DNA from 3 places in the Streptomyces sp. NPDC001889 genome. Region 2 is predicted to be linked to each of the others. Evidence: riboswitches for the same ligand, from Rfam matches in the RefSeq annotation. Region 2 holds a riboswitch; each other region holds the start of a gene.

Evidence for each region. Region 2 has a riboswitch for guanidine ahead of ACWCRA_RS27360 (DMT family transporter). Riboswitches for the same ligand answer to the same signal wherever they lie in the genome.
Region 1: linked by a shared signal. The riboswitch ahead of ACWCRA_RS34795 (agmatinase family protein) and the one ahead of ACWCRA_RS27360 (DMT family transporter) in region 2 are both predicted to bind guanidine.
Region 3: linked by a shared signal. The riboswitch ahead of ACWCRA_RS32525 (DMT family transporter) and the one ahead of ACWCRA_RS27360 (DMT family transporter) in region 2 are both predicted to bind guanidine.

What each region holds. Positions count from the first base shown of each region.
Region 1 covers NZ_JBSFER010000051.1:1,934-4,184, reverse strand. Annotated here, with positions in the region: gene ACWCRA_RS34795 (agmatinase family protein) at 1-843, opposite strand, end outside; guanidine-III (ykkC-III) riboswitch at 855-921, opposite strand; gene ACWCRA_RS34790 (EF-hand domain-containing protein) at 1,077-1,610, opposite strand; gene ACWCRA_RS34785 (hypothetical protein) at 1,841-2,128, opposite strand.
Region 2 covers NZ_JBSFER010000025.1:40,901-43,151, reverse strand. Annotated here, with positions in the region: gene ACWCRA_RS27370 (DUF3618 domain-containing protein) at 54-374, shown strand; gene ACWCRA_RS27365 (GroES family chaperonin) at 440-811, shown strand; guanidine-III (ykkC-III) riboswitch at 967-1,025, shown strand; gene ACWCRA_RS27360 (DMT family transporter) at 1,057-1,377, shown strand; gene ACWCRA_RS27355 (transglycosylase domain-containing protein) at 1,495-2,251, opposite strand, start outside.
Region 3 covers NZ_JBSFER010000036.1:15,874-18,124, reverse strand. Annotated here, with positions in the region: gene ACWCRA_RS32530 (acyl-CoA dehydrogenase family protein) at 1-1,019, opposite strand, end outside; guanidine-III (ykkC-III) riboswitch at 1,208-1,272, shown strand; gene ACWCRA_RS32525 (DMT family transporter) at 1,290-1,604, shown strand; gene ACWCRA_RS32520 (DMT family transporter) at 1,604-1,960, shown strand; gene ACWCRA_RS32515 (PucR family transcriptional regulator ligand-binding domain-containing protein) at 2,077-2,251, opposite strand, start outside.

The DNA.
Region 1 (2,251 bases), on a different contig from region 2:
GATGCCGATCTGGACGAGGTTCGTCGCGGGGGCGTTCTTGATGTTCGTCGCGTGGAACCACGGCGTGGTGTGCATGCGCTCATCCAGGTCGGTCTCCTGGGTGTCCACATGCCGGTCGAAGTGGATGATGCCGATGTTCCCGTCGACGTACGGCGTCATTCCCCGGATCGTCGGATATCCGATGGAGTGGTCACCGCCCAGGATGACCGGGAAGACGCCGCGCTGGTACACATGCGCCATCGCCTGGCTGATCTGGTCGAACGACTTCTCCAGATTGCCGGGGATGGTGAACACGTCGCCGATGTCGACGATGTTCAGCTGTTCGCGCAGATCGACACCGAGTTCAAAGCAGTAGGTGCCGAACAGATTCGTCGACCGCCGGATTCCCTGCGGTCCGAACCGGGCCCCGGGCCGGTAGGTGGCACCCGAGTCGAGAGGTGCCCCGAACACGGCGACCTCGGCGTCCTCGACCTGGTTGACGTCCTCCAGGAAGGGGGTCTTGAGGAAGGTTCCCCGCTCACCCGCGAAGTGCGGCAGTTCACCGCGGGAGAACGTGGGAATCGTCCTGTCGACGAGTGTCGGCGATCCGGGCAGTCCGAAGGCGAGCCCCCGCTCGATCTCCTCGTCGTGCCGGAAGAGCGAGATCCGCTGTTCGGCGTCCTGGGCCCACCTGCCCTCCTTCATGGCGAAGGCGTCGCTGTGGGAGTGGCTGTGCGCGTGGGAGTGCGGGTGTGCGTGTGCGGGGCCGGAACCGGGCGGTGTGCCCCGGTCCTCGGGGGGAGAGTCGTTCCCCGATGATGCCGTGGTGATGTCCTGCTCACGGGGCTCGGGTGTTTTCGGCATTTCAGCCTCCAACGAGGCCGTCTTTACGCGGAACCGGTACGGCCACCCTCGTCGGCGGGCGCTCTGATAGCACCTCACCGGCACCATAGCACCGAAGCGCGAACGGTTCAGGGCACACCCGGTGTAGACGGCATGTGGTCCGTGGCGGGAGTGCGCGTCCACTCCCGGCCACGGGCGTTTCGGCGGTGCCGTTGTGTCGCGCGCCCGCGCCACCGCCGCCCGGCGCGCGCGGATCAGCCTGCCGGGAGGGCGACCAGCAGATCGCCGACGGTGCCGTCGGCGTCGGGGCGGTAGTACTCACGGATGGAGGCGTCCCAGGCGCCGGAGGCGACGCGGTCCTCCCCGTCGGGGCCCAGGGCGTCGAAGAGCGCCTCGATGTTGGCCGGAGCGAAGCCGATCGCGAGCATCAGGGCGGTGAACTCCGAACGCCCCACCCGGCCGTCGCCCCGCAGGTCGCCGACGGTGGACAGAGCGGCGGCGAACTCCGCGGCGGCCCCGTCGAACTTCTCGGGCGCCAGCACGCAGGCCACGTACTCGTCGAAGTCGACCCTGCCGTCGCCGTCCGTGTCCAACTCGCCGACCAGCGTCTCCCAGTACCGCCGGAACGCCACCGCCACGGCCTCCTGCGCCGTCGGCTCCGCGCCGGGGACGGCGGCCCGCACCCGGTCCGCCATCAAGGTGAAGTCCTCCGCCTCCAGGACTCCGTTGCCGTTGGCGTCGAAGAGGGTGAAGACGAGCTGGACCCGGTTGAGCGCTTCCGTCCGCATCGAAGGTGCTGCCTCTCATGAAGCCGGGATGCCATCAAGTGGCCCGCCGGGGAGTGGTGTTGTCCTCCACTGTGGTCCCTCCGCCCGGGGGTTTCGGCCGCCCCTGGCTCAATCCACCGGATTGGGTGAACACGCGGCACAGGGCCACCGGATGGCGGCGGGCCGGCCGCCGGGGGAGCCCGTGCCCCGTCGCCGGCCGGGCTCGCCCTGCCTGATCCGGAAGAAACTCCCTAGGCGGCGAACGCGATGAGCAGGCTCATGAAGGCGCCGAACCCGAGGAGACCGAGGACCGCCCCGGCCGCCGCGACCCACAGCCGTCCGACGCCGCGCCGTCCGTAGCGCACGCCCGTCATTCCGAAGGTGAGGGCGAGCGCGCCGGCGAGCGCGGTGAACGGGGTGAGGAAGAAGAGCCGGGGCACCGCTGTCCCGAGGACGGAGACGACGCCGAAGAAGAGCGCTGTGGGGCCCAGGAGAACGGCTGGTGACGCGGCGGGGTCGGGCACGGTCCGCTCGGACATGACCTGCTCCTCGTATTTGAACGCGTTCAGATATGCCGATCGTACTCCTGGCGCCGAGCGGTCCGACAGCGGGAAAGGCGGGCGGGGCGGCCAGGGGCGGCACGCGCGGAGGGCGCCTGCGGT
Region 2 (2,251 bases):
CTGACAGACTGTCGATGGCATAGGTAACGGATCACGACCACGGAGGCAGCGCGGTGTCGGACGCGAGGACCCCTGCGCAGATCGAGGCGGACATCGTCCGCCGGCGCGAGCAGCTTGCCGGGACGCTCGATGAGATCGGGGTGCGGGTGCACCCGAGCACCGTCATCGGCGACGCCAGGGCGAAGGTCAGCGAGAAGGTGGACCGCACCACCGGGCGCGCCTTCGCGGTGCTGAACCGCACGGTCTCGGACGTGCGCTCGAAGTTCGTCTCCGAGGACGGCGCGCCCCGGCTGGAGCGGGTGGTCCCGGTGGCGCTGCTGGTCGTGGGGGTGGTGGGGCTGCTCGCCGTCTCCTCCCGCAAGGACCGGAGGTGAGCGGGGCCCGCGTTGCCGGCGGCCGTGCGGGCACCGCGGCCCCGTGGGGCGGGTAGGTTCGGAGCGTGAGCGCCAACAGTCATGAACACAGCACCCAGGAGCACGGCTCCCAGCACGACAAGCTCCCCATCCGGATGCTGCACGACCGGGTGCTGGTGCGGACCGACATCCCGGAGGGGGAGCGGCGTTCCAGCGGGGGCATCGTGATCCCCGCGACCGCCGCCGTCGGCCGCCGGCTCGCCTGGGCCGGGGTGGTGGCGGTGGGACAGAGCGTGCGGACCGTGGAGCCGGGCGACCGGGTGCTGTACGACCCCGAGGACCGTGCCGAGGTGGAGGTGCGGGGGGTCGCGTACGTCCTGATGCGGGAGCGCGATCTGCACGCCGTCGCGGCCGACCGCTTCCAGGGCTCCGAGGACTCCACCGGCCTCTACCTCTAGGGAGTTTCCCTCGGGTCGGGTCGGGCCGGATCGGTGAGCGGGGTCCGGTGCCGGGGCTCGCGAGCCCCGGCACGATCCGAAAGAGACGCCCCGGGCGCTGTCGGGGCCCGCCGGGGCTGGTGATCCAACTCACCGGCCCCCGGGCCCCGTTTTTGTTACGGTGGGCACACCCCGACGAGACGCGCCGTACCGGGCCCCGTAAAGACGACGCACCCCGTGGAAGTCCCCGTCGTCGGAGGTGTGTCATGGCCTGGGTTCTCCTGATCGTCGCCGGTCTCCTCGAAGTCGGCTGGGCGATCGGGATGAAGTTCACCGAGGGCTTCACCAAGTTCTGGCCGAGTGTGTTCACCGGCGCGGGGATCGTCACCAGCATGGTCCTGCTGGCGCAGGCCGCCAAGACGCTGCCGATCGGTACCGCGTACGGCGTCTGGGTCGGCATCGGCGCCGCCGGTGCGGCGATCGTCGGCATGGTGGCGCTGAACGAGCCGGTGACCGCGGCCCGGATCTTCTTCGTCTCACTGCTGCTGGTCGCGGTGGTCGGCCTCAAGGCGACCTCCGGCCACTGACCCCGCCCCCGTACCCGCGCCCACCCCCAGCTCCCGGCCGCCCCGCTTCCCCCCCTGTGGCGGCCGGGTCCCTCCCCGGCCCGCTGGTGACCCGCACCGGTCACCAGCGGTCGCCGGTCACTGCGGGCCGGTGGCCTGCGGCGATCCCTCGGGACCCGCCGGCCCCGGCTCCTCCCGCGGCGCGCCGGGCGCGCCCCCGTCGCCCGGCTCGGGCAGCCCGTTGAGCACCGCGTCGCCCAGCGCGTCCGCGCCCTCGGTCCCCTCGGCGCCGCCGATCCCGTCCACTCCGGCGATGTCACCGAGCCCGCCGATCGCCGCGCCCGGCCCCCCGGGGCCCGGCACCGGAGGACCCGCGCCCGGCTCCCCGGGCACCCCGGGGCTCTCGCCCGGTGTCCGCTGCGGTGCCGGGAGGGTCATCGCCGGCAGCGGCCGGCCGGAGCCCGGCACCGGGGCCGTGCCCCCCGGGCTCGCCGGCCCCGGCGAGGCCATCGGCTCCGGCACCCCCGCCGGGGCCGGCAGCTCGAACTCCACGATCTCGCTGCCGGCCAGGGCCGTTCCGGTGTACTGCCCCCAGATCCGCGCCGGTGCCCCGCCGCCGTTGATCCTCGGCAGCCCCAGCGCCCCGTACAGCGGCTTCTGCGCACCGGTGTCCGGGTCCTGCCCCATCACCGCGACCACGGTCGCGAGTCGCGGGGTGTAGCCCGCGAACCACGCGGCCCGGTCCTCCTCCGCCGTCCCCGTCTTGCCCGCGGCCGGGCGGCCCGCCGACTGGGCGGCCGTGCCGGTGCCGCCCGCCACCACGCTCTGGAGGACCGCCGTGGTCGTGTCGGCGGCCTCCCGGCTGATCGCCTGCCGGGTCCGGCGCTCGGGCAGC
Region 3 (2,251 bases), on a different contig from region 2:
CAGCGGTCGATGACCCGGTGGGCCACCTCGGTGCAGAAGAGCTTCGCGGACGCCGCCTCCGCCGCCGACAGCTCGCCCGTGTCGTGCGCCTCCAGGGCCCGGTCGACGACGGCCTCCGCCGCGTCCACCTCGGCCTTGCAGGCGGCCAGTTCGAACTTGGTGTTCTGGAAGGCGGCCACCGGCTGTCCGAAGACCGTGCGGTCCTGGACGTACGCCTGGGTGAAGCGGATCGCGGCGGACGCCTGGGCGTACGCGCCGACCGCGATGGCCAGCCGCTCCTGCGGGAGGTTCTGGCCGAGGTAGGAGAAGCCCTGGTTCTCCTCGCCGAGCAGGTCCCGCGCCGGGACCCTGACATCGGTGAAGGAGAGTTCGGCGGTGTCGGAGGTCTTCAGGCCGAGCTTGTCGAGCCGGCGGCCGACCGCGTACCCCTCCAGCGCGGTGTCCACGACGAAGAGCGAGATGCCGTGGCGGCGGTCCTCCTCCGTGGGGGCGGCGGTGCGCGCGCAGACGATGACGCGGTCCGCGTGGACGCCTCCGGTGATGAAGGTCTTCGAGCCGTTGAGGAGGTAGTGCGAGCCGTCGTCCGAGAGCCGGGCGGTGGTCTTCATGCCCGCCAGGTCCGAGCCGGTGCCGGGCTCGGTCATGGCGATGGCGTACATCGCCGCGCCGGAGACGAAGTCGGGGAGCCAGCGCTTCTTCTGCTCCTGTGTCCCGTACGCGAGGAGGTAGGGGAGGCAGAGCGCGACATGCACCCCGGAGCCGCCGAAGGAGACGCCCGCGCGGGCGGTCTCCTCGGAGATGATCGCCTGGAACTTGAAGGACTCCTGGCCCGCGCCGCCGTGCTCCTCCGGCACCTCGATGCCGAATATGCCCAGCTCGCCGAGTTTGGTGTAGAAGTCGCGGGGCGCCTGGCCCGCCGCGTACCACTCGTCGTACACGGGCACGACCTCGGCCTCGATGAAGGCGCGGACGGTCTCCCGGAATGCCTCGTGGTCCTCGTTGTAGACGCTGCGGCGCACGGACGCCTCCCTGGGCGGATTGGGGTGAGCGGGCGCACGACTAAGCGCTTGCTCAGGCTGGAGAGTGAAGTTACCGGGCGGTTACCGCCCCTGTCCAGGGAAAGCCGCGCACATCACAGTGACCGGAGGCACCCGCCGGCGCCGCGGGCGGACGGCCGGAGCGCCGGTCCGCTGTGCTATACAAGGAGGTGAGGCCCCCGATGGGGCCTGCGGACGACGGATCAGTACCCGCTCAGCGACAAGACTGGCCACTGGGAGGTCGGTTCCGTCATGGCGTGGTTCATTCTCGTCGTATCAGGAGTGCTGGAGGCCGTCTGGGCCACAGCGCTGTCCGCGTCCAAGAACTTCAAGCGCCCCATTCCGACCGTCGTCTTCGGTGTCGCCCTCGCGGCGAGCATGACGGGTCTGGCCTTCGCCATGAAGAGCCTTCCCACCGGGACCGCGTACGCCGTCTGGGTCGGCATCGGAGCGGTGCTCACGGCCGTCTGGGCCATGGTGACCGGCCAGGAGCGCGCCTCCACCGGGCGGGTGGTCCTGCTGCTGGGCCTCATCGGCTGTGTCGTCGGACTGAAGGCGGTCAGCTGATGCCCTGGGCGATTCTTCTCATCAGTGCCGTGTTCGAGGCCGTCTGGGCCACGGCCCTCGGTCTCTCCGACGGACTGAGCAAAACGGGTCCCGCCGTCGTCTTCTTCGTCGGGCTGGCGCTCAGCATGGCGGGTCTCGCCTATGCCATGAGCCGGATTCCGATCAGCGTGGCCTACTCGGTCTGGATCGGGGTCGGGGCCGCCCTGACGGTCCTCTACGCCATGCTCACCGGTGAGGAGCCCGCCTCCGTGCTCAAGGGGCTGTTCCTCGGCGGGATCATCCTGTGCGTCATCGGCCTGAAGTTCGTCAAGACCAAGCCGGGGCCCAAGGCCGAACAGCGGCTGCCGGAGGCGTAGAACCACACCCGGGGTGCCCGCCGGGCCGGTCCGCGAGGGCCGGGCCGGCGGGCACCGCTGTTTCGCTGTCCGGGGGCTCCGGGGGTTCACGGGGGTCCCGGGGCGGCGGGCCGGGCTCAGGGGAGCGAGCGCAGGGCGAACCACAGCTCCATCCGTACGTCCGCGTCGTCCAGGTCCTCGCCCAGGAGCGCCGCGCAGCGCGCGACGCGCTGGCGGACCGTGTTGCGGTGCACACCCAGCGCCGCGGCCGTCCGGTCCCAGCTCCCGTGCAGGGAGAGCCAGCCGCGCAGG